Regions from separate parts of the Vibrio sp. SCSIO 43133 genome, predicted to be linked through region 4. Evidence: predicted binding sites of a transcription regulator. Region 4 holds the regulator's gene; each other region holds the start of a gene.

Region 1 (8,291 bases), 1.3 Mb from region 4:
AATAATCTCATGGGAACTGTCATGTCTGAATTAACCAAAACTCTACTAAATATTCGTAGCCTACGTGCATTTGCTCGTGAGCTAACTTTAGAACAACTAGAAGAAGCACTAGAAAAACTGACTACTGTTGTTGGTGAAAGACAAGAAGCGGAAGCAGAAGAAAGAGCAGCGAAAGAAGCACGCGAAGCTAAATTAAGCGAGTACGCTCAAATGATTGCTCAAGACGGTATTGACGTTGAAGATCTTATCGCTGCGCTATCTGGTGAATCTAAAGGTAAAGCGAAGAGTAAACGTGCTCCTCGTCCAGCAAAATACAAATATGTAGACGCTAGTGGCGCTGAAAAGACTTGGACTGGTCAAGGTCGTACGCCTTCTGCAATCCAAACTGCTCTAGATGCAGGTAAATCTCTAGAAGAATTCGAAATCTAATATCTTTAAGTAATATTAGATTTATAAAAAAAGCGCCTTTCGGCGCTTTTTTATTATCGTTCCCAATATGCCTCTTCAAGGCTATCTTCTTTCTCTGGCAGACCACGAGAAAGACGTGGAGAATGTTGAACCAGCACTTCATAGCTTGCTCGATTTGAGTATTTACATACTTGTGAGAAAGAAGAGTAAGTAAGGTATGGGTGTTGGTGCTTACTTGAGTTTGGCACATTTTCTTTATGGTATTTATTCGCTGCCATATCGTGCAGTAATGCAGATAAAGCTGCGTCGCCCGCACCATTGGTATTCTTGATTTTTTCTGGCCCACCCATATAAGGAGCAATATGTGAATAAACTTTTGTAGGATTTTCACATGCAGATTTTATAGCAGGTCGGCTAAATTCATATCGGTTAAATTCAGCAATACACCCTGGTAATAATGGCAACGAAGTTTCTCTTTTGGCAGCATCCTCTGTATAACCAGCCATAAATAAACCGATTGGTCCAGCAGTACATAAAACAAGATCAACCCAATCAAGTGCTTTATCCGCAGCAGCCAATGGATCTTTTTCACCTGTTAATGCTTCAGCTTCATCCTCATTCATAGCGACAACCGAAACATGCTGTTTCAAAAAGTCTTGCCAATATTCCGGATCATCTTGAATAACGAAGCGAGTTCCCAATGTTAATACCACAGGTACGTCGTATTTCTTCGCATATTCTATTGCCTGCATGGTTGCTTCCGGCATTGGGTCGCCATCTTTGCAACGAACTAAATAGGCTGTTAATACCAACGCTGAGGCTTTCTTAAAAATTTTCTCAGGAATACTCTCAGCACGAAGTTGATTCATTTGACCTTCGCTAATTGCAAAAGTTCGCTCGCCGTCTTCAGTAATTAACGTAAAACAACGTCCAATGGCACCATCAACGCCTTGTAAATAGTTTAAGTCCATACGGCTAGAAGTATTACATAGATATCGATAGCCATAACTACCGATTCGGATATCAGCACTCATTACACCTAACAATACCGATTTGTCATCTGCCAACACAGAAAAGTTATGTAATGTATTCCCTATTGTGCCCCCAGCAAATTCATTGGTAATAAGCTCTTGCTCTTTCAATTCGTTATACAGATTTTCAGCTGCTTGGTCATCAATAACCAAAGAGTGCCCTTTGCTCAGTCCAAATTTCTCAATAACACTGCTATCCACGCGCGCTTCTATATCAACTAGTGTTTGGTCAATACCGATAATATGGGTTCTCGACATTTTTTTGCTAGTTTGAGATTGGCTGACTAATGGGTCACGAGCGTGAACCGGAAAGTAATGCTTCGATTTTCTTTGGCCGGGGAATTTCATAAGGATATCTTCGTAACAGGAATGTAAGGGCGACAATTCTAACTCTGTATAGTTTACCTCGGCAACATAGGCAACCTTAGCAAACGTTTACGCTACAATTTTTTTTATCACTGACCTTGTTTTTCACTCTATTTGTACAAACATTCATGCTCCTAGAAAGTGTGATTTAGTTCGCGGATCTGTATTGCGCCTTCGGTTTCTGCTAGAATCTGCGTCCAATTGATATAGGTGGTATTTTAACATGTCTGATAACAGCCAAAAGAAAGTGATTGTCGGTATGTCCGGCGGTGTAGACTCCTCTGTTTCTGCCTACCTTCTGAAACAGCAAGGCTACCAAGTAGAAGGCCTGTTCATGAAGAACTGGGAAGAAGATGATAATGAGGAATATTGTACTGCAGCGGAAGATTTAGCCGACGCACAAGCGGTCTGTGATAAGTTAGGTATCCACCTACATACGATCAACTTTGCAGCAGAATACTGGGATAATGTATTCGAGTATTTCTTAGCAGAATACAAAGCAGGTCGTACACCAAACCCAGATATCCTTTGTAACAAAGAAATCAAATTCAAGGCATTTTTAGAATTTGCAGACGAAGTTCTCGATGCGGACTATATTGCTATGGGTCACTACGTTAGCCGTACCTTCCCTGAAAACGGTGAAAAGCCGCAAATGCTTCGCGGTTTAGACAGCAACAAAGACCAGAGTTACTTCCTTTATACATTAAGTCACGACCAGGTGGCTCGTAGCTTGTTCCCTGTAGGTGAGTTAGAAAAACCAGAAGTGCGTCGCATTGCTGAAGAGCAAGGCTTAATTACCGCGAAGAAAAAGGACTCGACAGGTATTTGTTTTATTGGTGAGCGCAAATTTACAGACTTCTTGTCTCGCTATTTGCCAGCACAACCGGGTAAAATTGAAACACCGGAAGGTAAAGTCATTGGGGAACACCAAGGTCTGATGTACCACACATTGGGTCAACGTAAAGGGTTACATATTGGGGGCCAAAAAGGTGGCGGCGGTAATGAAGATCCATGGTATGTTGCTGAAAAAGATCTTGAACGTAATGTATTGATTGCGGTTCAAGGTGCTGATCATCCATTACTTAAATCAAACGGACTGCGTGCATCTCAACTTCATTGGGTGAGTCGCGAAGCGATTAAAGAACCAATGCAATGCACAGTGAAAACGCGCTACCGTCAACAAGATATCCCTTGTACGATTATCCCAATTGACGATGACAACATTAAGGTTATCTTTGATGAACCACAAGTAGCTGTCACTCCGGGACAGTCTGCTGTCTTCTATAGCGACAATGTTTGCTTGGGCGGCGGCATCATCGAAGAGCGTATCTAACATTTATTCGTTTATTATCTTAGGAGAGCTACGTGGCTAATACACTTTATGACCGTACAATAGCATTTGCAGGAATTTGCCAAGCCGTTGCCCTTGTTCAACGAGTTGCTAAAGACGGTTACTGTGATTCAGACGCGTTCGAAACTTCTATCAAAGCTATTACCAATATGAACCCATCCAGTACGTTAGATGTATTTGGTGTTGAATCCGACCTTAAAGTTGGACTCGAGTGTTTGGTAAAAGGCATTGATAGCACACCAAGCGGAAGTGAGATTACTCGTTACATCATCAGCTTAATGGCACTAGAGCGCAAACTAAATGGGCGTAATGATGCCATGTCTCAACTTGGTGACAGATTACAAATGGTCAGTCGTCAACTTGAGCACTATGAGCTTCTTGACGAGCAGATGATCAGTAATTTAGCTAGCGTGTATTTAGATGTCATTAGTCCGATTGGTCCTAGAATTCAAGTCACAGGCACTCCGGCAGTACTTCAACAAACCGGCACCCAGCAAAAGGTGCGCGCGCTTCTATTGTCAGGTATCCGCAGCGCAGTGCTTTGGCGACAGGTTGGTGGCAAACGACGCCACCTCGTGTTTGGTCGTAAGAAAATGATCGAACAAGCTCAGATTCTACTCGCTAGAATGTAATCATCGACTCGCGACCTTGTCGCGAGTTATTTTTTCCTACCAAAATAAATTTAGCGCAAACGTTTGCGCAATATTCGTGACAAATGCCGCAGTTATTGGTATAAAGCTCACGAAATTTAGAAACCCAATTCAGGAGAACATCATGGAACTGTCAGCATTGACTGCTGTTTCACCAGTAGACGGCCGTTACGGTAGTAAGACAACTGCACTTCGCAGCATCTTTAGTGAGTTTGGCCTACTAAAGTACCGCTCTATCGTTGAAATTCGTTGGTTGCAAAAACTAGCAGCAACGGATGCGATCAAAGAAGTTCCAGCATTCAGTGTCGAAGCTAACCAGTTTCTTGATGAGCTAGCCGCTAACTTTAGCGAAGAAGATGCGGCGCGTATTAAAGAGATCGAGCGTACTACTAACCACGATGTAAAAGCGGTTGAGTACTTCCTAAAAGAGAAAGTCGCTGGCGTTCCTGAACTGTACGCAGTAAACGAGTTCATCCACTTTGCATGTACTTCTGAAGATATCAACAACACGTCTCATGCTCTTATGCTTAAAGAAGCACGCGATACTGTGGTTCTTCCTGAGATCCGCAATATCATCGATGCGATCAGCAAACTAGCTGAAGAGTACCGTGACATTCCTTTGCTTTCACGTACCCATGGCCAACCTGCCTCACCTACTACTATGGGTAAAGAGATGGCAAACGTTGCTTACCGTATGGAGCGTCAATACAAGCAAATCGAAGCTGTAGAGATCCTAGGTAAGATTAATGGTGCGGTTGGTAACTACAACGCTCACCTATCTGCTTACCCAGAGCTAGACTGGCACAAGTTCAGCGAAGAGTTCATCACTGAGTCTCTTGGCGTAACTTGGAACCCATACACAACTCAGATCGAACCGCACGACTACATCGCCGAGCTATTCGATGCGATTGCACGTTTCAACACGATTCTAATCGACTTTGACCGTGACGTATGGGGTTACATCGCTCTAGGTCACTTCAAGCAAAAAACTATCGCTGGTGAAATCGGTTCTTCAACGATGCCACACAAAGTTAACCCAATCGACTTTGAAAACTCAGAAGGTAACCTAGGTCTAGCAAATGCTGTATTTGCTCATCTAGCACAAAAACTACCTATCTCTCGCTGGCAGCGTGACCTAACAGATTCAACGGTTCTTCGTAACCTAGGTGTTGGCTGTGGCTACGCTATCATTGCTTACACTTCAACGCTTAAGGGTATCAGCAAACTAGAAGTGAACCGTGAAGCGCTTCTTGCTGAGCTAGACAAAAACTGGGAAGTACTTGCAGAGCCAGTACAAACCGTTATGCGTCGTTACGGTATCGAAAAGCCTTATGAGAAACTAAAAGAGTTAACTCGTGGTAAACGTGTAGATGGCGAAGCAATGCGCAGCTTCATCGATGGCCTGGAATTGCCAGAAGAAGAGAAAGCACGCTTGAAGTTAATGACGCCAGCTAACTACATCGGTCAAGCAATCGAGCTCACCGATAAGCTGTAATTATTAATCAGTACATAAACTCAAAAAGGCTGCTTATTTTGCAGCCTTTTTTGTGGGTATCATCAACGATAAATGTTCTAGATCAACTCCTACTGTTTTTGGAAAAACAGTGTGATCTTTCCTACTTCGATACCAAACTTTCGGATGCTCGTTAGGTTAAAAACGTGTTTATCATCTTGTCGATACAACCAATCATCGAAAGCCACAGTATAGGTTGAGCCATCAACCTTGAGTTCGAAGTCGTACTGCCATTGTAAAGCGTTACCCTCTTCCTTGCCGGTTGCCGCGCCAATGATATCGTCGGCCACCCCACGATAAGAACCATCTTGGAGCTTCTCAATGGTCCAAATTCTTTGGTCAATTTCCCCGTCATCAAAAACGAAGTCTTCAACCAGGACAAGCTTGTTGTCCTGCACTGTGCCGATAATAGTGACGTCAAAACGTCTGTTCTGTTTATTGGTATAGTCTTGAACCATTCCCCAAGCTTTTGTCTCTCCTTCAAAGTACCCGAACAAGTCAAATCTTGGTTCACTATTTTTATAATCTGACAGGTCTGCACTGCACGCACCTAAAATGAGTACGAGAGGCAGTATAAGCCAACGAAATAACGTCATCTATTCATCCCTATAAGTTGGGCTCTAAGTTTCGGATACTGGCTATTTGGAGCTAGCCAAATACCAAGGAATCCGTCGTTCAACGACTCATCATCAATAGACCCTACTAGCTGCAGCGGCTTCTGATTCGTAAGATAATAGAACTTGCCCGACGTCCCATCACTGACATAAATGAGCTGCTGTCCATCTGATACACTTGGAAAAATATCGTATAACTTGGCAATCCATTGATTTCTTGTCACTTTATCGACACCCATTTTTTGCCATTGGTCAAGCGTGGCATCTAAAAGTTGTTGTCTACTGATGTCTCTTTGATACTGAATTCTTAATGCTATGGGATGAGGAGAAATGTCTTCTGACACTTCGTAAATGCCTTGAGGAGCAAGCAATTGGGAACGATAAACGTCAAAAAACAACCAACTGAGTTGCGCCTCCCCAACGACTTGCCACTGGCCCCACGCTTGATAACTGACTGGGGAATCCTTTGAGGCGACTGCGTTGTGAGAACTCAGTAACAAGCTCAGCACTGCCGCCAAAATCATCTTATGTTTCATGAGTCCAACTTCTCTCGTCTGGTCTTGGATATCGCACGATTAAGTAAACGATTAAGACCCATTCAATAAAAAGGATTCCGAGAGTGACCAACATCGAGTACTGCGTGGTTACAGCTCCAAGCTTAAAACCCGCCAAGTAACTAATCGCTCCACCGAATCCACCAATTATTGATACGAGGAGAATTGGGTAAGACGTCAAAAAAGTTTTCAAATAAAACGCATACCAAGAAAAAATTAACCAAAGCGCCATAAGCCATACCGGCAAAACATGAGTGTCGAACACAAGTAGACTAGCTAACATATTCAGACTATCAATAACTAGGCCAGCGACAACCAACAGCGACAGTTGCAATAAACGAAGGTTTAGCATTCGATACGAAACCAAAATGGTCACAATACTCAATGTCAACGCTAGCCACTGAAACCTTGTTTGACCAATGACTGACAGTAACCAGATCACCTGAAACCAACTACTGATAATGAGAAGTTTCCACCCTGGTGACATATTGTGACCTCCATTATTTAGCATCAAACGTTTTATTAACGACCACGCTGGAAGGTAATATGAACGGTACTGATACTTTTCGCCCTAAACCCGCCTTCGCAATAACAAAAATAGTAGCGCCACATACGAATAAATCGCTCGTCGTAGCCTAAGGTTCTGACTCTCTCTAAAGATGCTTCAAACCTTAGACGCCAATCCACCAATGTCTTCGCGTAATCCAAACCAATATCAAACAGATCTCTCACGATGAGATCCGTGTGTTTAGTACTGTTAGTGGTAAGCGCTGTAATGGAAGGCAAGAAGCCCCCAGGGAAAATGTACTTCTGTATAAAATCGACATTATCGGCATAGTAATCGTATCGCTGGTCAGCAATAGTAATAGCCTGAATCGCCATCAAACCTTGAGGTTTTAATAAAGACTGGCACTTTTGCAGATAGGAAACTAAGTATTGCTTACCAACTGCTTCAATCATTTCGATGGAAACAAGCTTATCGAATTCTCCCTCGAGTAAGCGATAGTCTTGCTTCAAAAGAGTAATCTTATCTTCGAGTCCTGCTTTTTCGACCTGCTGTTTTGCGTAATCAAACTGCTCATCCGAAATAGTAGTTGTGGTAACGTGACATCCATAATTTTTGGCCATATAAATCGCCATGCCGCCCCAACCTGTACCTATTTCTATTACGTGATCTTCCGGTACTAACTGCAATTGTTGACAAAGCCGCTCCATTTTATTGAGTTGGGCTTGCTCTAGCGTGTCTGTCGGGCTTACATAAATGCCCGAAGAGTAGAGCATTCTCTCATCGAGAAATGTCTCATATAGACTGTTACCCAAGTCATAATGAGCTTGAATATTCTCTTTTGACTTAGTAACCGTATTGCGATTCACCCAGTGTCCAAGTTTATACATCACTTTCGTGAGCAGACTTGATTGATCTTCAATAGAGTCAAGAGCGGCTAGGTTGACCGCCATCAACTCCATTAAAGCGGATAAATCAGGACTATCCCACCAATCATCCATGTACGCTTCACCCGCTGCGATACTGCCTCCTTGAATTAGTCGACGGTAAAACTCTGGGTGTTTCACTTCGATAATCGCTGTCGGTTCCCCATCTTTGGGTTTACCAAAGCGTTCACCAACATGTTTGCCGACGCTTCCTTCTTCTTGAAAGCTCTCTATGATGGTTAAACAACCAATCTCAAGTTTGTATAAACATTTGAATGCAATACTTTTCGCGGTTTTTTGTAAACCAGTTAGGGCTCTAGGTGCCTCTATTGAGGTCGTATTTAACATGTTGAATTCTCCCTAATTCTTTGAG
Region 2 (8,291 bases), 1.4 Mb from region 4:
GTTACCCATGTATTGGTCTACCAGGCACTATCGATAACGATATCGCAGGTACTGACTACACCATTGGTTATCTGACCGCGCTTAACACTGTTATTGATGCGATTGACCGTCTACGTGATACGTCTTCATCTCACCAACGCATCTCAATCGTTGAAATCATGGGTCGCCATTGCGGTGACTTAACGCTTATGTCTGCGATTGCTGGTGGTTGTGAGTACATCATCACACCAGAAACTGGCTTGAACAAAGATCAGCTTATCAACAATATCCAAGACGGTATTGCGAAAGGTAAGAAGCACGCTATTATCGCGTTGACTGAGCTTATGATGGATGCTAACGAGCTGGCTAAAGAAATTGAGACTGCAACTGGTCGTGAAACTCGTGCAACGGTTCTAGGTCACATCCAACGTGGTGGTCGTCCAACTGCGTTTGACCGCGTACTAGCGTCTCGCATGGGTAACTATGCAGTACACCTTCTAATGGAAGGTCATGGTGGTCGTTGTGTGGGTATCCAGAAAGAGCAATTGGTACACCATGACATCATTGATGCGATCGAGAACATGAAGCGTCCAGTTCGCGATGACCTATTCAAGGTTGCAGAAGAGTTGTTCTAACTGACAGCGATTCTAAAGATAAAAACCGCGGCTTAAGTCGCGGTTTTTATTTGCCTCAATAAAATGAAGGCATAAAAAAACAGGCTCGAATGAGCCTGTTTTTCAGTAATGCGATAAGCGATTACTTAGCTTTTGCTGCTGCCGCTGCTTTAGCGATTGCTGCGAAGCTCTTAGCATCTAGAGATGCACCACCAACTAGAGCACCGTCGATGTCTGGTTGTGAGAAGTATGCTTCAGCGTTCTCTGGCTTAACAGAACCACCGTATTGAATGATTACTTGCTCAGCAACTGCAGCGTCTTTTTCTGCGATTAGAGCGCGGATAGAAGCGTGGATGCGTTGCGCATCTTCAGCTGTTGCTGCTTTACCAGTACCGATAGCCCAGATTGGCTCGTATGCGATGATAGCGTCGTTTAGCGCTTCAACACCGTATGCGTCGATTACTGCGTTGATTTGACGTGCACAAACTGCTTCAGTTTCGCCCGCTTCGTTTTGAGCTTCAGATTCACCGATACAGAAAACTGGCTTCAGGCCATTTTCTTTTAGGAAAGCAAATTTCTTAGCGATGAACTCGTCAGATTCGTTGTGGTATTCACGACGCTCTGAGTGACCAATGATGATGTGAGAAGCACCAAAGTCTTTAAGCATTTCTGGAGACATGTCGCCAGTGAATGCACCGCTGTTGTTTAGGTCTGTGTTTTGTGCACCAAGAATGATCTTGTTGCCGCCTTCAGCGATTACGCGCTCTGCTAGGTCGATGTATAGTGCAGGTGGAGCTACCGCCACGTCTACACCAGTTACGCCTTCAAGTTCAGCGTTTAGGCCAGTTAGCAGCTCAGTTACCATTGCTTTGCTGCCGTTGAGTTTCCAGTTACCCATAACTACAGGTTGACGCATGAGATTTTCTCCAAAATCAGTGTTTGTAAAAAACGAATGTAAAAAATAAACGTGATTACGAAAGAATATAACAGATTAATTCATGTAGATCATGATTGGGGTCATTTCTTTATCGCTTTGACGTTTTATCCTAGTAAACAAGCCCAGAAGCTCACCTCAGTGATCCAGTAAACAGAATAATAGAATACTTCTCGGAATTTTCCTTATAGCTTGTTATACCTTGTCGCTTGATGGTTAAAAATAGGGATGTACCATGCCAAACCTTGTACTAGAGTACTCAAATACAGCGGACGAAAGACTGAATGTTCAGGGGTTGCTGGAAGACTTACACAGAGTCACGCTAAACTGTGGATTATTCGAGAAAGATTCTGTGAAATCACGCTCTTTACGTAGCCACAATTGGTTGATTGGTGAGTATGGAGACAGTGAAGATTTTGTTCATATTAGCTTTGAACTTTTGTCAGGTCGCACTGAGGAACAGAAAAGAGAGCTTTCGAGAAAGTTAATGGAAGTACTTCGAGAGCAGGCGGGACATATCAAGAGCTTGACGGTCAATGTTCGTGATATGGATAAAAGCTGCTTTCAAAAAATTACCAATTAAAAGAGATTATGTGATGTCGTTTAAATCGTTACTGTTTTCGTTTCAAGGTCGTGTGGGACGCAAAACATTCTGGATGTGGAATGTCTGTTATTACCTTGCCATTATGATTTTTGCTCAAGGTATGAACGTGCTCTTCCCTGCATTGGTACATATTTTGTTGCCAATCTTCTTGCTCATTATCTTGATTCCAGATTTGGCGATTACGGCAAAGCGTTGGCATGATCGTAATAAATCGAGTTGGTGGCTATTGTTGAATATCCCATTGGTCTTTGGTCGAATGAGCCTGCCGACATTGGATCCAGCAACCGCAGCTCAGCCGTCCATGGTACAAAGTGTTATCTCCTTTGCTGCGCTGGCTTGTGGTTTGTGGATATTAGTTGAATGTGGCTTTATGAAAGGCACAGAAGGCGAAAACCAGTATGGACGTGAGCTTCAATAAAATTGACGAACAATCAAAAAGGGAAGCATGGCTTCCCTTTTTTGTTGGTTTAGCGCCATTCTTCAGGTTTAGAGAAAGGCAAAATATCGGCGCTTTTGTTGCTCTCTGACGCTTCTCCATTTAAGGCTTGCGAGAATTTAACGATTTGACGATGCAATTCTTGACGTAATAACACATTGGCGTGAATGGGGTTTTTGGCGCGCTGTAAAACCCGTTCAATGTGAGATTGTTGAGCGTGCAGTCGAGGCTGCATCTCATCAGAACAGGTAGCGATAAACTGCTGGGACAAGTCGTGACGCAGTCGACTCAACTTCTCGGGGTTGTCCTTGGCCATTGCGGCTAGTTCATCGAATGACGGTAGAGTAATAGGCGTTACCATGTACGTTCCTCACCAAAAGAATCTCCATGCATATAATCAGCGTAGGAGTTAATGAGAAAAGACAAAATAAAACTGTAAATAGTCTCAGGAGTGAGACGAGCCAGCAGCGTTGCTATGAGCTGTTTATTGAAGTTAGCTTCTGTTGCTAAAGATATATACGCAGCGACGAGCACCTTGAACAATATGTTCGTCTCGTTGAACCGAAATATCGTTACCAACGAGGGCTTGAAAGACATTCAGCTCAGACTGACACAGAGTTTCACAGCGTTGTGCGGCTTTACAGATTGGGCAGTGATTTTCAATTAAGACAAAACCATCTTCAACCTGTTGAAATTCAGCCATGTACCCATCCTTATCGCGCAGTTCAGTGAGTTTCTCTACTTTACTTTGTAGGTCGGGAAGGCTGTCAAAATGAGGACGATAAGTCGCGAGGGTGTTTGTTTCGCGCTCTTTGGATACTTTATTGAGTCCTTCAGTACCAAACACTTGTTCAATTGCATCAATAAACTGAACCGTTAAATCACTGTGGCGATCGGAAAACTGGGCATGCCCTTTGGCAGTGAGTGACCAATGTCGATTCGGTCGACCTACTTTAACTTTAACATCTTCAAAACGTAGAAATCCTTCCTCTTCTAGGCCCTGCAAATGTTGCCTAGCGCCCATCGTGGTGATGTTTAAACGTGAAGCAATCTGTTTAGCGGTGACTGCGCCTTCTCGTTTTATGATGTCAATAATTTGGTCAGTGGCTTTCATTAGTGCGTCCGTTTCTCTTAAATCAGCCTATGGATAACGATAGTTGGGGTATTATGGCGAATAAGGTTAATAAAGCAAATTATTTACTATCTTCATAATAGATGAAAAAAACGCTGGCTACAGCCAGCGCTTTATCTCAATAATGGCGATTATAAGATGATATCGCGAATCTCTGGGTCTTTACGCTCTAAATAGTGCGTTGATTTAATACGGCGAATAGTACGGCAGCGGCCACGAATAAGCAGTGTTTCACTGGTCGCGATATTGCCCTGACGTGTGATGCCTTCAAGCAGGTCACCTTTAGTAATGCCTGTTGCCGAGAACACCACATTGTCACTACGTGCCATGTCTTCCATGCGAAGCACAATGTTGGCTTTGACACCCATTTGTGCGCAGCGCTCAAGTTCAAGTTCACCCGCTTTACGATTTTCTTCGTTATCGCCTTTCACTTCATGACGTGGAAGTAAGCGACCATGCATGTCACCATCTAGAGCACGAATAACAGCGGCAGACACTACGCCTTCTGGTGCGCCACCAATGCAATACATAACATCTACTTCACTATCCGGCATACAAGTCAGAATAGACGCGGCTACATCACCATCTGGCACAGCAAAAACACGTACGCCCATGGCTTGCATTTCAGCGATAACGTCATCATGACGTGGCTTTGCCAGTGTCGTAACCACAAGCGTATCAAGAGATTTGCCTAAGGCCGCTGCAATGTTGGTTAAGTTTTTAGAAAGTGGTTTTTCTAGGTCGATAACCCCTTTAGCGCCCGGGCCCACTACCAACTTTTCCATGTACATATCAGGTGCTTTCAAGAAGCTGCCTTTTTCACCAGCGGCTAGAACAGCAAGTGCGTTCGACTGGCCCATTGCTGTCATGCGAGTACCTTCAATAGGGTCAACCGCGATATCAACAGCGTCACCACCAATACCAACTTGCTCACCGATATACAGCATAGGTGCATCATCAATCTCACCTTCACCAATAACGATTTCACCTTCGATATCGGTTTTGTTCAGTAGGCTGCGCATGACTTCTACTGCGGCACCATCCGCAGCATTCTTGTCGCCACGTCCAAGCCATTTATAACCTGCTAGGGCGGCACCTTCGGTAACTCGTGAAAAAGCCATTGCTAAATCGCGCTTCATACTGACTCCAATTAAATGAAAAATGACAAAAGGATTTATGGCGCGAATTCTAGCATATCCAAAAGGAAACGTTTGCTTTTTTGTGGTTTTGGTCGCTATCTTGTCGCTAAGTTATGATTACTCATTGAGAAAGTGCAGGGAGAAAGGTCAGAGTAAAGTGATAGCAGGGAAGGTTTGACAAGTTTTAGGTAAAGCTTATGTCATTTTGCGATGCTTTTTTGACCGAATGGTGAAAAATCTGCAATATAGGGCGTGTCTATCTTCTCTATGCTGAGTAGAATGGGACAATATAGAGTATGAAGTCTTTTCATGTCACAGAATTAAATTAAGGGTAGGCCGAGATGTCTTTTGAAGTACTGGAACAACTAGAAGCAAAAATTCAAACTGCAGTTGACACAATCGCGCTTCTTCAAATGGAAGTTGAAGAACTGAAAGAAGAAAAAGTGCAACTAGCAAATCAAGCGGAAGAGCTACGTAATAGCCGTGAAGAATTGGTTCAAAAGACTGAGCAAATGCAACGTGAGCACGGCCAATGGCAAGAGCGTATTCGTAACCTGCTTGGTAAAATGGACGAAGTAGAGTAATTCATTCGTCAAACGTATTCGAAAGCACTCATTTGAGTGCTTTTTTTATATCATTTGGTCTAACCAGTGCGACTCACCGTCTCATGACTTTTCGTACACAACTTGAGCACGTATACTAACCCCAACTAGGGAAAGGAAAAGTTAGAATGAAAACACGTGACAAAATAGTGTATGCCGCCCTCGACTTATTTAATTTAGATGGCGAGCGCAACGTGACGACCAACCATATTGCTGCTCATATCGAGATTAGCCCAGGTAACCTCTATTACCACTTTCGCAATAAACAAGAGATAGTGAGAGAGATCTTTGCGCTGTATTCGCAAGAGCTCATTGAACGTTTTACTCCTATCCAAGGTCAGCAAGAAAGTTTGGCGCTCCTCAAGCACTATCTTGATTCTATCTTTAATCTAATGTGGAAATATCGTTTCTTCTACGCCAACCTGCCAGAGATTCTGCAACGTGATCCTAAGCTGCACGAAGAGTATATTGAGGTTCAGGAGCGATTGCAGGGTAACTTAGTTAATATCCTAAGAGCCTTTGTTGAACTCGATTTATTGACGATTAACGAGAAAGAACTTAAGTCATTGGTGACCACTCTGCATATGATGGCGGTTGGTTGGTTGAGCTACCAATCGGCGATGTCACCGAAGACTCAAATTACTGAAGAGGTAATTCAGCAGGGTATGCTACACATGATTAATGTCGTGAAGCCACTATCAACGGCAAAAGGTCGTGAACAGCTGTCTCTACTAGAAGATGGTGTAAAAATGATGGGGTCGACAGACAGTCGCTCGCTCTAACGGCATGATATATAGCCAATTCATCTTGTTACAAACCCTGCTATCTTAGTAGGGTTTGTTGTTTTAGACACCAGATTAATTGGAGAGTGACGACGGGATGGCTGATAACGAAATGAAAGCAAAAGCACACTATGATGTATTCAATGGTGATGCCGATGGTATTTTGTCATTGCTGCAATTGCGATTAGCTCAGCCGAAAGAAACACAGCTGATCTCAGGGATTAAGCGTGATATTGCGCTGTTACAACGAGTCCCCGTCGCAGAAGCAGGCTCTGTTACAGTGCTTGACATCTCCATGGATAAAAACCAAAACGCCTTAGATGAGCTTTTGGATCATAATGTGCCTATTGCTTATATCGATCACCACAAAGCATCAACTATTCCCCACAGCGACATTTTGGATGCACATATCGACCTTGATGCCAATACGTGCACCGCACTGATTGTAGATAAGCTATTACAAGGTCAGTATCGAACTTGGGCGATTGCTGCGGCCTATGGAGATAATATGTTGAGTAGTGCTGAGCATTTAGCGAATGAGCTTAAACTCACGCACGAGCAACGACACTTTCTCAAGCAATTAGGAACCTTGGTGAATTACAACGGTTATGGAGAGAGCTTAGCTGATCTGCATTTTGACCCAGTCATCCTTTATCAGGCGTTATTGGCATACCCTGACCCGTTTGATTGCCAGAAAGACGCCTCTTCTCCGTATTACACTCTTAAATCGGCGTTTGAGAGTGATGAAATAGCGTTAGAGGGAACGGAAACTGTCTTTGAGTCGGACATCTTGAAAGTGGTAAAGCTGCCAGCAACGCCAGCGGCGAGGAGAATGTCGGGGACTTGGATAAATCGCTTGGCGAATGAAGCGCCTGACCAAGCTCATATTTCGTTAGTGCCGAGAAGCGGCTCGAGCAAAAGCGCTAGTTATACCGTTTCAGTCAGGGCTCCGCTGAACAATAAGCAAGGCGCTGCTGAGATTTGTAGTCAGTTTGCCACAGGTGGTGGGCGAGAGGCGGCAGGGGGCATCAATGAGTTGCCGGAGCATGAGGTAGAGCGACTGATTCAAGTCGCTCAAGAGTGTTATCGCTAAGTACCCACACTTGGCTTTACGTTATCGTTTTAGCCAGCTTTTTGGGTTTTGTACTTTACTGTTGCGGCGGATTTCGAAATACAGCGATGAGCTTGATTGACCGCCCGTGTCACCAGCAAGTGCGATGGTCTCTCCTGCGGAGACTTTATCCCCTTCTTTTTTCAGCAATGTCTGGTTATAACCATAAAGCGTCATGTCACCTTTACCATGGTCCAATAGTACCACCAGTCCGTAGCCGCGTAGGTAGTCGGCGAAGACGACAGTACCAGAATAAACAGACTTTATAGATTCTCCGTAATTAGCTTGAATAACCATGCCTTTCCAGTTCACTTGTCCAGTTTGCTTGGTCCCAAAGCTATGTAGAACTTTCCCTTTTACCGGCCAAGGCAGCTTACCTTTCTGTCGAGCCAGACCATCCATAGGTACTTGATTGCGCTTAGCGGCTTTGGCGATTTCCGCCTTCAAGCGTGTTTCATTACGTTGCAGTTCAGCTAGGTAGGTCTTATCGCTTGAGATGCTCTTTCTGATTTTAGATACCGTACTTTTGCGACTGGCTTGGTTTTTCGCAAGAGAGTTTCGCTTGTCTTTTTGTTGCTCGAGTAATTGTGCAATTTGATTACGTTCAAGCTCAAGGGCACGTTCACTCTCTGCCAGCTCCAGTTCAGTTTGTGCTAATTTCTCCAAAGTCTCAGCACGTGCTTTGGCAAGATATTGGTAGTACTGGCTAATACGGTCTTCATCTGGATTGGTACTAAACACATTCGAAGCTGAGTTGTTCTGCTTGGTCACGTAATAGGTTTGCACCAACTCGGCGAGGATCTTTTGCTGTTGTTTTTTCTGCTCGGTGAGCTCTTCGACTTGTTGATGAAAACTATCGAGGTTGCGATTAGCTTGAGCAAGTTGAGCGGTGGTCGATTTTATCTCTTTCTCAATGTTAGAAATGCCGACTTCTTGTTGACGCAAAGACTTTTGTAAT
Region 3 (8,291 bases), 390 kb from region 4:
GCCCAATCGATCATTGAAGGAGTTATCTTTCCCACGTTGGCAGAACAGCTTACCGAACGTATGCTGCATTGGAAGCTGTATGTTGAACTGGGTCTATCTGACCAAACCGGTCCAGTAGACGAAGTATCATTGGAGTCTTGGATAGCTGAACAACTGTCAATGCTCGGTGTAAGTTCATTTGAAGATCTTGAGCTTATTGATGAGCGAGATTTTGTGTTTAACGGCGTTCCAGATTGGGAGTATTCAGATTTTGCAGCTAAGTACCCATTGGTCATTCAGTTAAGTGGTCTGCGTTTAACTGTCGAGTATTTTGGCAAAGGCAAGCTTATACACGTCCACTTCCATTCAGGCTCTCGAAAAGACGATCCTAAACGCAAAGAACTGCCTGCTTGGTCTGGATGGAAAGTAAAGTACAAGAAGGCGAGTCGAGTGTTAGATCTTCGTTGAGTTTGTGATGTTTTACTCAACAAAAGATGGATGAATGCTGCTATTGATAGATGTGCCATACATAGTTAACCAAGTGGCATTGTGGTGATGTACTTTTGTTCACATTATGTTGCTATTTGGATTTTTATATCACCTTTTGAAGTCTAAGTAGGGTATAAAAGATGATTTTTATATATCCTATTGCTATATAAGAAAGTTTGAATAATAGTAGTTGCATAGCATTCTGTAATTGGGAGTGGTTATGTGTGACAAGAAAACATCGCCGGTAGAATTTGATTACACCAGTTTCCTCGGTGCATCTTGTAGTAAAAAATGGACGTTCCTTGAAGCGCTCACTTCTGTAGCGCCAGTGTTTGGCGAAGCGTGGAAAGAGAGTACAAAAAATCAGAATATTGATCCAGATAGCCGTCTTTGGGAGAAAGCGCTAAGTGCATTATCGAGTCGACGAAGTGATGAGTCGAATTTGGTCGCGCTGATGAAAATCGCTCGCAAAGAAAATATCGCTTGTCTTAAGGTTGTTATGCCTTACTCACTAGAATCTGAACAGATTCAGCTTATTCAAGATAAAGGTAACGTGAAAATTGTCGTGATACCTAACGAAGATATATTAATCGCTGAATTTCACTAGATCACGTTGTGCCATGTAACCAAAAAGGGAGCTTTAAGCTCCCTTTTTTGATGTGCGCAGCGACTAGGAACCTAGTCTGCGATGAGGTCGTAGTTGGTACGAAGTATGTCTATAATTTCTTGCTTTGGATTGCTGCTTAATTCAATCTTGCGACCAGTAATTTTCTCTGCGATACCAACATATGTTTTGGAAACATCCATAAGCGCAGATAGGGGAAGTTCGTTGTCGGCTGCAAGTGCTTCACGCTCTGGCATACGCTCTTTGTTTAAAAGGATATCGGGGTCAGGGAAGTGGTTTAACAGGAACTGACGGAAGCCTTCTTTTGAGTTCTCAACAATATCGCCTTCTTGATACGCTTTAGTATCCCAAATGCGGGAAGAATCCGGTGTTCCAACCTCGTCCATATAGATGAGCTTTTCTTTGCCTTTTGAATCGGTAACGTAGCCGAATTCAAATTTGGTATCAACAAACGTTTGATCGATAGCTTCCAAAGCGTTACTGATGACGGAGAAGCCTTCTTTAAGAAGTTTTTCATAGCCATCAATGTCGGCTGCATTCGTAAAATTAAACGCTGCAAAGTTGTCGCTAATGTTGTCGCGTGTGATGTTTACATCATCTGCTTCAGGGACGCCAGGGATACCACGTAAGATACCTTTTGTTGAAGGCGTAATTAGGACGTCATCCAGTTTAGAGTCTTTCTTTAAGCCTTCAGGTAAAGTGATACCGCAGAATTCGCGTTCACCCTTCTCATAAGCACGCCACATAGAACCGGTAATGTATTGGCGACAGATAGCTTCGATCATTACAGGTTTTGCTTTTTGAACGATCCAGACAAATGGATGAGGAATATCTAGAATGTGGCTATCCGCTAAACCATTATCCTTAAACAATTGGAACCAGTGATTAGAAATCGCGTTGAGTGCGGCGCCTTTGCCAGGAACGCCCCTTAAGTTACCTTCACCTCGCCAGATACAATCAAAGGCAGAAATGCGATCACTGATAACCATAATGGCTAACGGTGCATCTTCTGCAACATCGTAGCCTTTGTCTTTGATTAGGCGGCGGCTATCCTCTTCGGTCAACCAATAAACCGAACGAACCTTGCCGCTATGAACAGGCTTATCAGTGCGGATTGGTAGATCATCGTTTACAGCTAGAACTTGATCAGCGAGACTCATGGAGACATTCCTATCTAATGTTGTGTCGTAAAAAGTGCGACGATTATGGGGAGTGGTAATACTCTTTGCTGCACGCATCATACCAGAACTATTCTATGCTGCCAGAAAAATAGCAAACGTTTGCGCAATTTTTATATAAGTTGCCTAAAGAGAGGATAAAAAATACGGTAAGTACTATTGAACAAGTACTTACCGTCATAAAAAAGGGATTACATGATTAACTTAACGAGTGGTCGGAATTTGGATTAATGTAAATAACTGTCTTTACCAAGAAAGATGACTTCGCATTGATAGTCAGCGGCCAATTCTTGAAGTTGATTTTGTTCTGTTAGAGAGAACTCACCATTTGCGATAACAGCACACGCGTTACCTGAGCGAATGGCTTTTTTGACAACCTGATACTGCGATAAATGCAATGAAGCCTTCATCTGAACCATATGGTTACCTAGTTTATGAAAGTGCATGATTTGTCCAATTGAAGGGCGAGGACATTCTGCCGTCAACAAAATCCACTGTGGCTTAGAAGCCAGCTGCGAAACCTTTTCAAGTACATCATCCTGAATTCGACGAAGCTGTTGTGAAGTTCCTTGATCATCAAAAACTCGGTATTGGTTTGGGACATTGTATTGTGAGTGAATTGTATTGTTGAGCAACATAACCCTGTTCCTTTATACATGCTGTATGTGTATACAGTAGTTTTTGGGCGTAAAAAGATCAAGCACTTTTTGCATAAAAAAACGACAAAATAAACTAAGTTGTTGATATTTAATTATTAAAATTTCTATTGGAATGGGCGGCAATCTCATACTTTTCGTTTTACACAGGTATAAGCTAACAACTACTGTATAAGAATACTGTATAGAGCAATGGTTTTACTGGGTGACAATAGATAAGGATATTGAGAAACAAAAACGCCTCTCTAAGAGAGGCGCGGTTCCTTTAGGATTGAGCTGACGATCGGTTTCTAAATTCGATTTCTGCTTGATTGAACTGCTTAACGTCCATAATGGCGAAACTCAGACACTTTTCACATGAGTGGTGACATAGACCGTCTATATACTCATGCTTGGTCACAAAACTTGGCGTTTGGCACCAATCACAGAAACCTTCGATAGTGAATGTATGCATTTTTACTCCCCACCCTTATTTGTACGGGTGTTATTATCGGGACGTATTATGACATAAAATTGCATGCAATGTTAAATAAATGTTTCTTAATTTGTTTCAAATGTTTTTCAAGATTGCGATTTTCTGAGAAATTGGTATATCAATGGATCTTTTGAGTGGCTTTTAGATGCTCCACGATCGCTTTGAAAGCAAGGTTTAATTGCCTCATTTCATCATCACTACCTTGAGCATCAGGGTGATAAATACGACACAACTGCTTATAGCGTGCTTTTACTTGCTTTGGTGTTAAGTTGTTAATTTGTCCTTGAGTGAAGCCAAAACGAAGGTAAGCATCATTAAGTGCAGAAGTGGTTGAACTAGATGCTGTGGATGATGCTCTTTTCTGAAGATTTGCGGCGTTCTTAAGTTGTAATTTGAGCTTAGTGATCAGGTCTTGTTGTTGAGAGAGCCTTGTTTTCATCTCTTGAATTGATGAGCGGCGGTGTTGGCTTGCTGTATTGAATTTCTTGAAAAACATCAATGCAGCGAAGCAAGCGCTCAATAGAATTGAGATATAGATTAGGTGTAATGACCAGTTTATGCTTGGGGTAGTTGGTACTGAGTTAGATGTTGTTAGGCTCGTCTGTGTACTTGTGACAGATTGCTCTTGCTGCTTAAGCGCTGCAATTTGCTTTAACTGATGAGCATCGAATTGTTTTTTCAAAGCGAGCGCGTATTCGGCGTCAAACTCGGTTGATTGGGTTCTTGCGAGATCATACCAAATCACGGCTTGATCTTCGTTGGCAATGTCGATATTAAAATCGCGGTAAAGCCGAGCGATTTTTCCATAAGTAGAATGGTCGCCTTCAGCGGCGAGCTTCGTATAGAGCAAAACGGCTTTTGCAGGATTGGATTTTATACCGCGTCCATATTCTAGTGCTTGTGCGTAATTATAGGTTGCCGCGCGATGTCCGTTTTCGCTCGCTTGTTGATACCAGTAAGCTGCTAAACTGAGATCTCTGCGAACACCTTCACCAGTCTCATATGCCAGTCCTAGACGGTACTGAGCTTCAGCATTGTTAAGTTGTGCCTGTTGTTCAAGCTGCGCAATGGAGGCGAGAGAGGAGAATGAAAGTAACAGAGCGATAAAAACAAACAGTAACTTGGAGCATGTCTTTGCCAAGTTGATCCTCATATTTATCGCTCTCCTTGTTGTGTGGTCTTTCTATTTCAGCATCTTTGGTGCTTGAGCGCCGTCTATCGGACGATTAACCGATACTTTTCGACCTTTTTTCAGCCCAACTTCGTAGTCAGCGGTGATATTTTTCATCGCTTCTCTTAGCTGCTGTTTGAATGTCTCTCTATCGATGTTTTTGAACTCTTTATCGATATAGTTATTAATTTTATTTGCCGATTCATCATCAGGGGCAATAACAGGCAGTTTTTCTAGCGCGCCTTCTATCCACCCGGAGACAAATGAATTAACACGTTTTGTCACTTCTGTATTTGAAGTACCAGAACCTGCGAAGCTATTTCTAAACTGACCCGTTTGCTCATTCATCTCACGATAAATGATATCAAAAGCAAAAGCTGCAAAGATGGCACGGTCAGCTTCGCCGATAAACTCAACTCGCTTTAGACCTTTATGGTTGAGTAAAACAGCTTCGACGCCAAATTTGGTATTGATGCCCCGGATCACCCGCAGCAGTGTAGAACTTATCGTTGTAGGCAGTAAGTGCGTCGATTGTGTTTTACCCATCTTAATAAACTCAATATCGTCCTTGTCTAGGCCGTATTTGAGCATGAGGCGGTGTGCCATTTTTATGGCATTGGCTGCTTCATTGACGTTCGCTGAGTTACCTAATTCTAAGCACTTAGCAATCTTTTTGAGGGCTTTCTGTTTATCCATCGACAATCTGAGTTCTCTGTACCGCGAAAGAAAAAGGGCACTATTTTAACGATTTTCAGCTAAAAGGGGAAGGGCAGAAGATGTAGGGTGGGACTCAGAGCGGTAACCCGAGTCCCAAGAGAATCTGTAGAGCCGCCGCTTAAATACCTAGTTCATCGAGCAAATCTTGATTGTCGTTTTCTGGTTTGGTGTCTGTACGCTGTTTTTTGGCTGCGATGGCTTGCTCAATAATGGTATCTGGGCACTCATCTGGTTGAATCTCAAACTCTTCCATTTGAATAAACTCGGTTTTGTCCATAGCAAACTCAAGATAAAAAATGTTGTTATTAGCTGTAGAGAAGGTAACTCGACGGGCTTGAGGTCGTTCTAAGTTTGTGTCGACTGACAGAACCACTTGCTTGTTGATCGACAACATTTTCGGTTGGTTTTGGGTAATGTTGGTCTGTAGTTCTTTGCGAACTTTATTGGTGAAGTCGCCAACAAGCTGATTCATGAGTTCGCCGAGGACATCGCCAACTTCATCTGCATTGTGGTGAATTGCGAGCTCTTCCTCAGGCATACCCATGTGACGCATATAATTACTGTAAACTTCAAGTGCTGCTTGTGAAGTGAAATTAATAACCACTAAACCCGAGAAACCGCCATCAAAGAGGACGAAGCAGCCAAAGTCAGGTTTTAACGTGGTTTTGGTGATTTTCTGAACCATTGCTGAGTATGTCACACTTGATTGTGTCGCAGAGGTCAAAACAGTTGAAACGGACTGGCAGAGTTTTAACAGAATATCTTCGGTGGTGATTACTTTGGTTTTCTTCATTATTGATTACTTCGTTTAATCATTTCTTCCGTGGTTAAAGGAGTGTGTCACGAAGCAAACCTCTTGAAAAGGCATAAACCATAGTCAATCGCTATGACTTTCCGATTTGATCACATTTTTAATTGTTGTAAAGTGTCCAATACCTATAAAATCTATTCGGTTTCAGCTACGTACAATAATTAAAAACGCGTTTATTTAAACGACCATGCGACTAAGTAGGTGAACTTTTTATTTTACATACACTCCTTTGCTGAGCGGATCAGCAGAATTAGGGGCAGGAAGCTAAATGTTACCAAGATTACACTCTCAAACCGACATTAACCCCACCGTACTGGTTTATCTGAAACAGCTTGAGGCTGAAGGGTTTACCGGGGATATCGAAACTCAATATTCGAGTCGCCTTGCCGTTGCAACGGACAACAGCGTTTACCAAAAATTGCCGCAAGCGGTAGTGCATCCAAAAACAACGGCAGATGTACAGCTTATAGGTAAACTTGCTAATCAAGAAAAATTCGCGGCTATTGCGTTTTCTCCGAGAGGCGGCGGTACAGGGACTAACGGACAGTCCTTGACGTCAGGCATTGTTGTCGATTTATCCCGACATATGAACCAGGTCCTTGAGATTAATGAACAAGAAGGGTGGGTAAGAGTTCAAACTGGTATTGTAAAGGATGCGCTAAATGATGCCGTGCGTCCTTATGGTTTTTTCTTTTCCCCAGATCTTTCTACCAGTAATCGTGCGACGCTGGGTGGAATGGTCAATACCGATGCGTCCGGTCAGGGCTCATTAAAGTACGGTAAGACATCGGATCACGTGCTATCGCTGCAAGCGGTGTTTGCTGACGGTTCGCTTTTGGAAAGTGACGGTTCATTGAATCAGCTAGAGCAAGACAGTTTCGCTGCCAATGCATTGCAGGTTGCTGAACAGGTATGTAAGCAAAACCGCGTACTGATTGACGAAAAGTTTCCACCATTAAATCGCTTCTTAACCGGCTATGATTTAAAAAACGCTTATGATCCAAAGACAGAGAGTTTCAATGCTACGCGAATTCTCTGTGGTGCAGAAGGTTCACTGGCATTTATCACTGAAGCTAAGCTGAATCTTACGCCAATCCCTAAAGCTCGTACTCTCATCAACGTTAAGTACAACAGCTTTGATGCTGCATTGAGAAATGCTCCCTTCATGGTTGAAGCAAATGCGTTATCTGTGGAAACAGTTGATTCACGCGTATTGAATCTGGCCAAGCAGGATATTGTTTGGCATACAGTGAGCGACCTTATTAGTGATGTGCCAGGCAAAGAAATGCAGGGGATCAATATGGTTGAGTACGCGGGGCAAGATGAAGAAGAAGTGACTCAAGCAGTAGCGGCTTTAACTAAGAGTCTAGATGAGAAACTGAAGACAGAGCAGGACGGTATCATTGGTTACCAAGTGACCAGTGACGTTGCTAGTCTTGGACGCATTTACAATATGCGAAAGAAAGCTGTTGGCCTCTTGGGTGCCGTGAAAGGCAGCGCGAAACCTATTGCGTTTGCAGAGGATACTTGTGTGCCCCCGGAGAACTTGGCTGACTTTATTGCCGAGTTTCGCGATTTACTCGATGGACACGGGTTGAACTATGGCATGTTTGGTCACGTGGATGCAGGTGTGCTTCATGTAAGACCTGCACTTGATATGTGCGACCCCGAACAAGAGTCGTTAATGCATCAAATCTCAGATGAAGTCGTCAAGCTTGTCGCCAAGTACGGCGGCCTTATGTGGGGGGAGCACGGTAAAGGTTTCCGTTCTGAATATGGCCCTGATTTCTTCGGTGAGCAACTGTTTAATGAACTCAGACGCATTAAAGCCGCGTGTGACCCGTTGAACAAAATGAATCCCGGTAAGATATGTACTCCGTTAGAGAGTACGGATGAGCTCGTTAAAGTCTCGGATACCAAGCGAGGAACATACGACAGACAGATCCCGATTGAAGTTCGTGATAGTTTTGCCCAAGCAATGGAATGTAACGGTAATGGTCTGTGCTTTAACTATGACACCGCTTCACCTATGTGCCCTTCGATGAAAGTAACCGCAGACCGACGTCATTCACCAAAGGGTAGGGCTGGCTTAGTGCGCGAGTGGTTAAGACAGCTATCGGAACAGGGCTTCGATGTTCTTGAGTTAGAGACCAATATTAATCGCTCAAATAGTGCGAAAGGGTTAATTGA
Region 4 (8,291 bases):
TTGCATCACGGTATATTGAGTTAAGATAACCAGTTGTACAGCTATTCTGTCATATAAGTGACAGGAATAAAGGGGCAACTCCCTTTTTTAGCGTTAAGTGGTGTTTTTTCGGACTATTATTCTATGTTTGAGCTGAAAAAGGTTGTGTCTTCATTACTAATGCCTTTACCTGCCATGTTAATTCTTGGCTTCTTGGGCTTAGTTCTCATCATGTTTACGGCACGCCGTAAACTAGGAAGCGTGATTATTCTCGTGTCTCTGTGTGGGACTTTTCTTATTTCATTCCAACCCTTATCTAGCCGCCTGTTAATGCCACTTGAGCGCCAATACAGTGCGTTCTTACCCATTAATGAAACCATCGACTACGTGATGGTCCTTGGTGGTGGGCACGTGGTCGACGACCAAATTCCGCCCACTTCAGAACTGAGCCGAGCTTCATTAATGCGCTTAAGTGAAGGTATCCGAATTCTCAGAATGTATCCAGGCGCTAAATTAATTCTATCTGGTTATGATGGTGGTACCGGTGTCAGTCACGCTAGAACCATGGCGAAAGTTGCCCTTGCTTTAGGTATTGCTAAACCGGATATCATTTTGTTGGAAACAGCAAAAGACACATGGGAAGAAGCCCGACAAGCTGCTGGATTCGTGCAAAATAAGAAGCTGGTTTTGGTGACGTCAGCTAGCCATATGAAGCGCGCTATGCACGAATTTGAAGCTGCAGGCTTAAACCCACTCCCGGCGCCAACTAACTTCCTAGCACAAAAAGACATCGAGCAAGCATGGCAGAAATATACGCCATCATCTCGCTACTTGGAGCAAACTGAGCGGTACTGGCACGAGACCATGGGGTTAATATGGCAAAACCTTCGTGATTGGGTGGCTAACGAAGGTAACCAAGAGTTTTTACCTTCCGTTTCTGAGTTAGAGTCTTCTGAGGGTGTAGATAAGATCACTGAGCAAGACATTGAAGCGCAGCTTGCTCCTGAAGAACCGCAAGAAGCCGCAAACGCTCAATAAAAGTCAGGCACAAAAGAAAACGCCACACTTATAAAGTGAGGCGTTTTTTTCGACTATTCAAAAAGTCTAGTTGCAACGGACTTTATGTCATGATTGCAACAGAATAGAAAGCTAATCACCGGCGAACATATACCCTTCACCGTGAACAGTAATGAAAATCTGTGGGTTCTTCGGATCCAGCTCCATCTTCGCACGCATGCGACGAATTAAAACATCAATAGTGCGGTCGTTTGGCGCGTCAACTCGATGGCTAATCATATTAAGTATACGCTCTCGGCTAAGTACCTGGTTAGGATATGCCGATAGTGCTACTAAGAGTTCGTACTCTGCCTTAGTGAGTTTTACTGGCTCTCCATTGTTACTTAGCGAACGGCGTTGCTTGTCAAACACCCATTCACCAAAGTAAATCAAGTTCTCATTCTGCACCGATTCTTCAATAATAGGTTGTTTTCTGGCTAGAGAAATACGCCATAGCAAATTTTTGACGCGGACTAGGAGTTCCCTCAATTCGAATGGTTTCGTCACATAATCATCTGCGCCCATTTCCAAACCAACGATACGGTCGATACTATCTGTGCGACCCGTCACTAGAATGATGCCAATATCCGATTGACTTCTTAATTCACGCGTTAGCATCAGTCCATCTTCTTTCGGCAAGTTGATGTCTAACATCACCAAGTCGATGCTGGCTTCCTGTAGAATCTGACGCATTTGTTCGCCGCTCTCCGCTTCACTCACCAAGTAACCTTCACTTTCGAAGTAACCCGCTAGTTTGCTGCGCGTAACGACATCATCTTCCACTACTAGTACGTGATATTTCATGTCTTTCTATCTCAATCTTTCAATGACAGAGTCATTCTATTCATAATTAGTCACAATTCTAGCCTACATTGACGTGAATTGAAGAAAACTTGCTTTTTCTTGATTCAAAACAAATAGAAATCTTAACTTCAGATATGCAACAGAGATTTATCCAAAAACCTTGTTCCACATGACCATGTCTTCACAACCCTTCATTTTTCGTCTTTTTTTTTCACATCAATGATTACTGTTGTTCATCTTTATTAGCTAAAATAGAGATAACACTTTTGGAGATAAGAAAATGCAAGAAATCAAAGCATTTAACGAACAACGTGCTGAATTATACTGGTGGCTTTCGAGCCTCTTTGCTAGAGAACTAACCACAGAAGAACTCGAGCAATATCAAAGCCCAGATATACGCGCTTTCCTTACCGGACTGGGTGAAAACCCAACACTATCAGCTCCTATCGCCTCTATGGTCGACGCACTAAACAGACTGCAAGTAAGAGAAGATGCCCAACTTGAGTTGTCTGCTGATTTTTGTGATCTGTTTTTGAAAACAGATAAGCATGGGGCGCTACCTTATGCTTCTTTATATATTGGTGAGTCAGGTCTGTTAAACGACAAACCCGCTCAAGTGATGTCAGAGTTGCTTGCGGAGCATAATATTGCGGTAACTGAAAACTTAAACGAACCAGCGGATCATTTGGCTATTGAGCTCGATTTTCTCGGGAACCTCATTATTCGTTCCAACGAATTAGAGTCAGAAGCTCACATGAATGAGGCGATGGAGCAGCAAGCAGAGTTTATTGAACAACACCTGCTAACTTGGGTGCCACAATTCGTGACTAAATGTCAGCAGCACGATGAGTTTGGTTTTTACGCCGCGGTATCAACAGTACTTCAAGCACTCATCAAGCTAGATCTTGATTACTTAAAAGGTGATCAAGCCTAAGATTTTGAGGCGCATGTACTGTTTATCACTCACCGTTACAGACAAAAGTGCGCCTTATCTATAAATTTGTTGTATAAGTGATTGCTTGTATCAATGGGGAAGACTACAATCCGCCGTTTAAATGCAAAAGCCGCTTTGGTATTCAACAAGCACAATAATAATCTGTCGAACTGTTGAACCAAACCGCTGAAAAGCGGTTTTTTCATTCAGAATGCACTACTTATTAGGAACCCATATATTGGCTTCCAGAATTCGAAGCGGTATTGGCTATTAATAGCACTCCGCGATAAAAGGATATAGCTATGGCAACAATCAAAGATGTCGCCCGTCTGGCTGGCGTTTCAACGACCACCGTTTCTCACGTAATTAATAAAACTCGTTTTGTAGCAGAAGCCACACAAGAAAAAGTGATGGCAGCGGTAGATGAACTTAACTATGCACCAAGTGCGGTTGCTCGTAGTTTGAAATGTAACTCGACCAAAACGATTGGAATGCTTGTCACTCAATCTACAAACTTGTTCTTCTCGGAAGTCATCGACGGTGTTGAAAGCTACTGCTATCGCCAAGGCTATACTTTAATCCTATGTAACACGGGTGGTGTCTACGAGAAACAGCGCGACTATATTCGCATGCTCGCAGAAAAACGTGTTGATGGCATTTTGGTTATGTGCTCCGACTTAACTGAAGAGCTACTAGAAATGCTAGACCGTCATTCAGATATTCCGAAAGTGATTATGGACTGGGGCCCAGAAAGCTCTCAAGCCGACAAGATCATTGATAACTCGGAAGAAGGCGGCTATCTCGCAACTAAATATCTGATCGATAACGGTCATACTGACATTGCATGCTTGAGCGGACACCTAGAGAAAGCCGTTTGCCAAGAGCGTATTGTCGGCTATCAGCGTGCTCTAGCGGAAGCGGGTATCGAGATGAAAGATGACCGAATCTTAGAAGGTAACTTCGAATGTGATACGGCCGTGATTGCCGCTAACCGTATTGCAGCAATGGAAGTTCGTCCAACTGCCGTATTCTGCTTCAACGACACCATGGCATTCGGTTTAATGAGTCGCCTGCAACAATTAGGTGTAAAAGTTCCAGAAGATATTTCCGTTATCGGTTATGACAATATCGAATTGGCTGAGTATTTCTCTCCACCACTAACAACAGTGCACCAACCGAAGCGTCGTGTAGGTAAGAATGCGTTTGAGATTCTTCTAGAACGAATCAAAGATAAAGGTCACGAAAAACGCATTTTCGAAATGCACCCTGAGATTGTAGAACGTGATTCTGTCAAAAAACTCACATAATCCTGAAAAAAGTGCCTTTCTAGGCACTTTTTTTTGATCCTCATCCAATAAACTGAACGCTTTATTGTTTGTTTCGACACACTCTCCCGCACAAATCCCAATCGATTATCTGAAGCAATATCACACTTTTACCATACAACCGTCATAGATGTGAGTCATTTTCATTTATTCTAAATATGTCACGCACAGGGCAAACCACTTGAAAGGGTGGGACGCAAAGCCACCGGCCTAAACCAAATTTATTTGATAGGTAGCGGGGTTACCGATGGCAAAGGTATTAGCATTCTTTTGGTTTACCGCTAACAGAAGGCTGACACCCGTTTGCTATACTCTCGGACCTGATTTTGGTGACACAATCAATAACACCGAGAAAAGAATAAGCATGGACAATCCTATACTAAAAAACTCGATGCAATTGTTCGCTCAGCTTGGAAGAGTTAAGTCTCGTTCTATGTTTGGTGGATTTGGTATCTTTATTGACGATACCATGTTTGCATTAGCAGTGAATAACAAATTACATATCAGAACTAACCGTCAGACGATCGCTAAATTTAAGCAACTTGGCTACAAGCCATACGTTTATAAGAAGCGTGGGTTCCCCGTTGTCACTAAGTATTTCGCACTCCCTGAGGACTGTTGGCAAGATCAGGATGTTATCTTGACTCATGCTCGCTCTGCCTTAGAGTTCGCAAAAACAGAAAAAGTGCAACAGTCGGAAACAAAACCCAATCGACTCAAAGATTTACCTAATTTAAGACTGGCTACTGAGCGTATGCTTAAGAAAGCTGGAATTGAATCGGTATACGATCTGCAAGAGCAAGGTTCTGTGGAGGCTTTTAAAGCAATCCAACGAACTCACTCAAATACTGTAGGTCTTGAGTTACTTTGGGCGCTAGAGGGTGCCATTAATGGCACGCACTGGTCCGTGATTCCGCAAAATAAAAGAGAAGAATTGGCCAGTCTTATAAACTAGCCCTTATCGCTCTATACAAAAAATCAGCCTAACGGCTGATTTTTTTAGTTTATGATGAAAGTAAATCTATCCACGCCCTGTCTACTAAACTAATACAGAGTCGTCACAAGGACAGCATCATGAGCAAAAAGCTAATACTCGGAATCGCACTTCTCGCCGTCATTATCATTCTAGGTGTTAATTTTGGACAATATTTAACACTGGAAAATGCTCAGGCTCAGCAAGCTGCACTCAGCGAATATATCAGTCAGAATTTTGTTACTGCCGCATTAGTGTACTTTTTTGCCTATATTGCCATTACCGCATTCTCAATTCCGGGAGCTGCAGTCGTTACGTTACTAGGTGCCGCTTTATTTGGCTTTTGGACCAGCCTTCTTCTTGTCTCTTTTGCTAGTACCATTGGTGCAACCATTGCATTTTTGAGTAGTCGCTTTTTATTGCGTGACTGGGTTCAAAGCAAGTTCGGTTCAAAGTTAGAAACTATCAATAAAGGTGTAGAAAAGGACGGGGCTTTTTATCTATTCTCGCTAAGATTGATTCCGGTATTTCCGTTCTTTTTAATCAACCTATTAATGGGCTTAACACCAATTAAAGTGTCAAAGTACTATTTAGTGAGCCAGCTAGGCATGTTGCCTGGAACTGCGGTTTACTTAAATGCCGGTACACAGCTCGCCAATATTAACAGTTTGTCAGGTATCGTTTCCCCAGCAGTTTTAGCTTCATTTGCCTTGTTGGGATTATTTCCACTGATTGCTAAGTGGATTATGGCGCGAATTTCTCGCTCACCACAGGTACAAGAATAATGAAGGTTTTTATTGGCAATAGTCCGACGGAAGCACATATCGTTCAACAACAATTGAAAAATGAAGGAATCCTTTGTGAAGTTAGAGGTGAAGGGGTTTACACGCTTCGAGGTGAAGTGCCATTTGATGAAAATACCTTGCCTTATGTCTGGCTAATCGATAACAAACAACATGTTAAAGCGAAAGCTATCATAGCCGAGTGGCAAGAACAGTTAAAAGCAGATTTGGAAAAAAGGGATTGGGTGTGTCCAAGGTGTCATGAAGTGAATGAAGCGCAGTTTGGCGCCTGTTGGAGTTGCCAAGCGTTAGCGCCTACTGAGGTGTCACCGACTTAATAAAGGCAATTGAGTGACGATTGAACTCTTCGGGGTTCTCGACATTACAAACATGGCCACAATCTTTAATCTCTAATAGTTGGCTGGACTTATGTTCAGCCACCATTTCTTTCACCGGCTTGATGAACATGTAGTCTTTCTCACCCATTAGGTACAGGGTCGGAATCGGTAGTTCCCTCTCCTTGAAGTAACGATTCAGTGGGTTGACTTCCGTAGTTAGTCGATACCAACGCTTAAATTCGTTTTGGCACAGTTTCTTAGCTTCTCTAACAAACAAGTGGCGAGACTCTTTCTGTCCCCTCTGAGGCATCACAATGTACGCAAATAAGCTGTAGAGCCACATATAAGGGATTATGTGCTTACTCATGTTGCCAATTTTTACCAGTATTTGTGAACGTGTGTTAAAGCGCGTTACCGCTCCACCCAGAACCATCGAGCGCACTCTTGGCATTGCCAGTTCAGCAATATTGCGCACGATGATGGTACCAAGAGACATGCCGACAAAATGGGCCGATTGTATTTTAAGGTGGTCCAGTACACGAACGATATCCATTGTTACCGTTTTGAATGTGTACTTGTTGGCCATGATATCTTTTAAGAACTGATTTGATTTACCATGTCCACGCAAATCAATGAACAGTAAGTTGAAGTGCTCACGATAAGCTCGTATCTGCTTAAACCATATAGATGAGCTGCCCCCTGCCCCATGCACAAATACCACCCATTCATCACTTGTAGGATGGGTATACGTTTTATGAAATAGTAGGCTTTCGGACATAGTTCTCGGATTGGTTAGTAGTACGAAAATAAAGTTATCACAACTCTACACGTCTCAGGAGAAAATTGCGCGGAAATTTAGAAAAAATGATTTCCAATTGTGTCAAAAAATGCCAACAAGTGCATATAAAAGAGCGGCATTACGCCGCTCTTCCAATGATATTAGCTATGTGAGGCTTCAAGCGCCAAATCATACATTTTGATGTATTCCTTGGCAGATTCTATCCAGCTAAAGTCTTTGCGCATTGCTCGAAGTTGCATCTCACGCATCTCTTCTGGGTGTTGCAAATAGAACAGAAGCGCTCGCTGTAAGACAATCAACAGCGCGTCATGGCAAGGCTCATCAAACCCAAAGCCCGTTGCCTGCTGTGGATTGTCATCAAAGTCGATTACCGTATCTTTCAGCCCACCAACTTTACGTACAATAGGCAAGGTACCATAAGCCATACTGTAGATTTGGTTCAGACCACATGCTTCAAATTCAGAAGGCATTAGGAAAAAGTCTGAGCCAGCCTCTACTAGATGAGCAAATCGGTTGCTATACGCCTCTACAAACGCCAACTTATCAGAAAACTGCTCAGCAATATCGTTAAGATGGGAAGCGATTTGTGGTTCACCAGTTCCGATAATGACAACCTGAACATCGTTTTTCAGAAACTTATCCAATATTGGCAGTATGTAATGAAAACCTTTTTGGTGAGTCAATCGACATACCATGCCAACCATTGGAACATTACGTTCTGGCAGCGATAGCTCCTTTTGCAACGCCTGCTTAGCGGCGAGCTTACCATTTAGCATTCTCTCTAACTCGTCGTCGTAATTGACCGGTAGAAAGTCGTCAAGCTTAGGGTTCCACTCTGAGTAGTCACAGCCATTAACGATGCCATGAAGATCTTTGGAACGATGAACAAAATCGTCTACCAAACCATGTGAACCTAGAGGGGTCACTAGTTCAGCGGCATAGTTAGGGCTTACTGCGTTGATTTTATCTGCGAAGGCAATTCCCGCACGAAGTGTGCTTACCCAACCGTCCCCATACTGTAGAAATTCCATTCCAGAAAGACGAAGTTCCGGAATGATTTCCAGCTGACTGTAGGAAAAGATGCCTTTAAAAATAGCATTGTGAACCGTTAGAACTGACTTCATTCCTGCAAAACGCTCGTCATCAGCGTAGCGTGTTTTAAGCAAGAATGGGATCAAACCAGTATGCCAGTCGTTGGCATGAACAATAGAAGGTCGAATACCGAGTTTCGGTAACACATCCAGACTCGCTGCCGCGAAGAAACCAAATCGTTCCCCATTGTCAGCATAAGCTCGATTGTG

Evidence for each region. Region 4 encodes PurR, which represses purine synthesis genes. Its sites were predicted from a motif close to TNANGNAAACGTTTNCNTNA; they were not measured.
Region 1: a site for PurR is predicted at 1,863-1,882, ahead of JKJ11_RS05585 (inosine/guanosine kinase). Genes of this name have one in related genera too.
Region 2: a site for PurR is predicted at 4,899-4,918, ahead of glpX (class II fructose-bisphosphatase). Genes of this name have one in related genera too.
Region 3: a site for PurR is predicted at 2,362-2,381, ahead of JKJ11_RS09590 (phosphoribosylaminoimidazolesuccinocarboxamide synthase). Genes of this name have one in related genera too.

Annotation. Positions count from the first base shown of each region.
Region 1 is NZ_CP068024.1:1,137,275-1,145,565, reverse strand. It holds gene JKJ11_RS05590 (H-NS family histone-like protein) at 22-429, shown strand; gene JKJ11_RS05585 (inosine/guanosine kinase) at 483-1,787, opposite strand; gene mnmA (tRNA 2-thiouridine(34) synthase MnmA) at 2,029-3,138, shown strand; gene hflD (high frequency lysogenization protein HflD) at 3,171-3,788, shown strand; gene purB (adenylosuccinate lyase) at 3,931-5,301, shown strand; gene JKJ11_RS05565 (DUF3833 domain-containing protein) at 5,391-5,915, opposite strand; gene JKJ11_RS05560 (chalcone isomerase family protein) at 5,912-6,469, opposite strand; gene JKJ11_RS05555 (DUF2878 domain-containing protein) at 6,459-6,974, opposite strand; gene JKJ11_RS05550 (SAM-dependent methyltransferase) at 7,010-8,266, opposite strand; gene JKJ11_RS05545 (DUF1365 domain-containing protein) at 8,279-8,291, opposite strand, start outside.
Region 2 is NZ_CP068024.1:247,232-255,522, forward strand. It holds gene pfkA (6-phosphofructokinase) at 1-614, shown strand, start outside; gene tpiA (triose-phosphate isomerase) at 736-1,509, opposite strand; gene JKJ11_RS01210 (5-carboxymethyl-2-hydroxymuconate Delta-isomerase) at 1,763-2,110, shown strand; gene JKJ11_RS01215 (DUF805 domain-containing protein) at 2,124-2,549, shown strand; gene JKJ11_RS01220 (DUF3135 domain-containing protein) at 2,599-2,928, opposite strand; gene JKJ11_RS01225 (helix-turn-helix transcriptional regulator) at 3,061-3,681, opposite strand; gene glpX (class II fructose-bisphosphatase) at 3,831-4,838, opposite strand; gene zapB (cell division protein ZapB) at 5,180-5,422, shown strand; gene JKJ11_RS01240 (TetR/AcrR family transcriptional regulator) at 5,569-6,222, shown strand; gene JKJ11_RS01245 (DHH family phosphoesterase) at 6,320-7,315, shown strand; gene JKJ11_RS01250 (murein hydrolase activator EnvC family protein) at 7,337-8,291, opposite strand, start outside.
Region 3 is NZ_CP068024.1:2,004,409-2,012,699, reverse strand. It holds gene JKJ11_RS09600 (DEAD/DEAH box helicase) at 1-447, shown strand, start outside; gene JKJ11_RS09595 (hypothetical protein) at 689-1,075, shown strand; gene JKJ11_RS09590 (phosphoribosylaminoimidazolesuccinocarboxamide synthase) at 1,147-2,253, opposite strand; gene JKJ11_RS09585 (hypothetical protein) at 2,499-2,909, opposite strand; gene JKJ11_RS09580 (hypothetical protein) at 3,193-3,381, opposite strand; gene JKJ11_RS09575 (tetratricopeptide repeat protein) at 3,521-4,543, opposite strand; gene JKJ11_RS09570 (DUF2786 domain-containing protein) at 4,586-5,269, opposite strand; gene JKJ11_RS09565 (DUF3334 family protein) at 5,409-6,083, opposite strand; gene ydiJ (D-2-hydroxyglutarate dehydrogenase YdiJ) at 6,370-8,291, shown strand, end outside.
Region 4 is NZ_CP068024.1:2,396,373-2,404,663, forward strand. It holds gene cmoM (tRNA uridine 5-oxyacetic acid(34) methyltransferase CmoM) at 1-9, opposite strand, end outside; gene elyC (envelope biogenesis factor ElyC) at 124-1,017, shown strand; gene torR (two-component system response regulator TorR) at 1,129-1,839, opposite strand; gene torD (molecular chaperone TorD) at 2,120-2,773, shown strand; gene purR (HTH-type transcriptional repressor PurR) at 3,076-4,080, shown strand; cyclic di-GMP riboswitch class I at 4,260-4,347, shown strand; gene JKJ11_RS11335 (TfoX/Sxy family DNA transformation protein) at 4,463-5,053, shown strand; gene JKJ11_RS11340 (TVP38/TMEM64 family protein) at 5,173-5,856, shown strand; gene JKJ11_RS11345 (putative signal transducing protein) at 5,856-6,191, shown strand; gene JKJ11_RS11350 (alpha/beta fold hydrolase) at 6,169-6,969, opposite strand; gene glgA (glycogen synthase GlgA) at 7,131-8,291, opposite strand, start outside.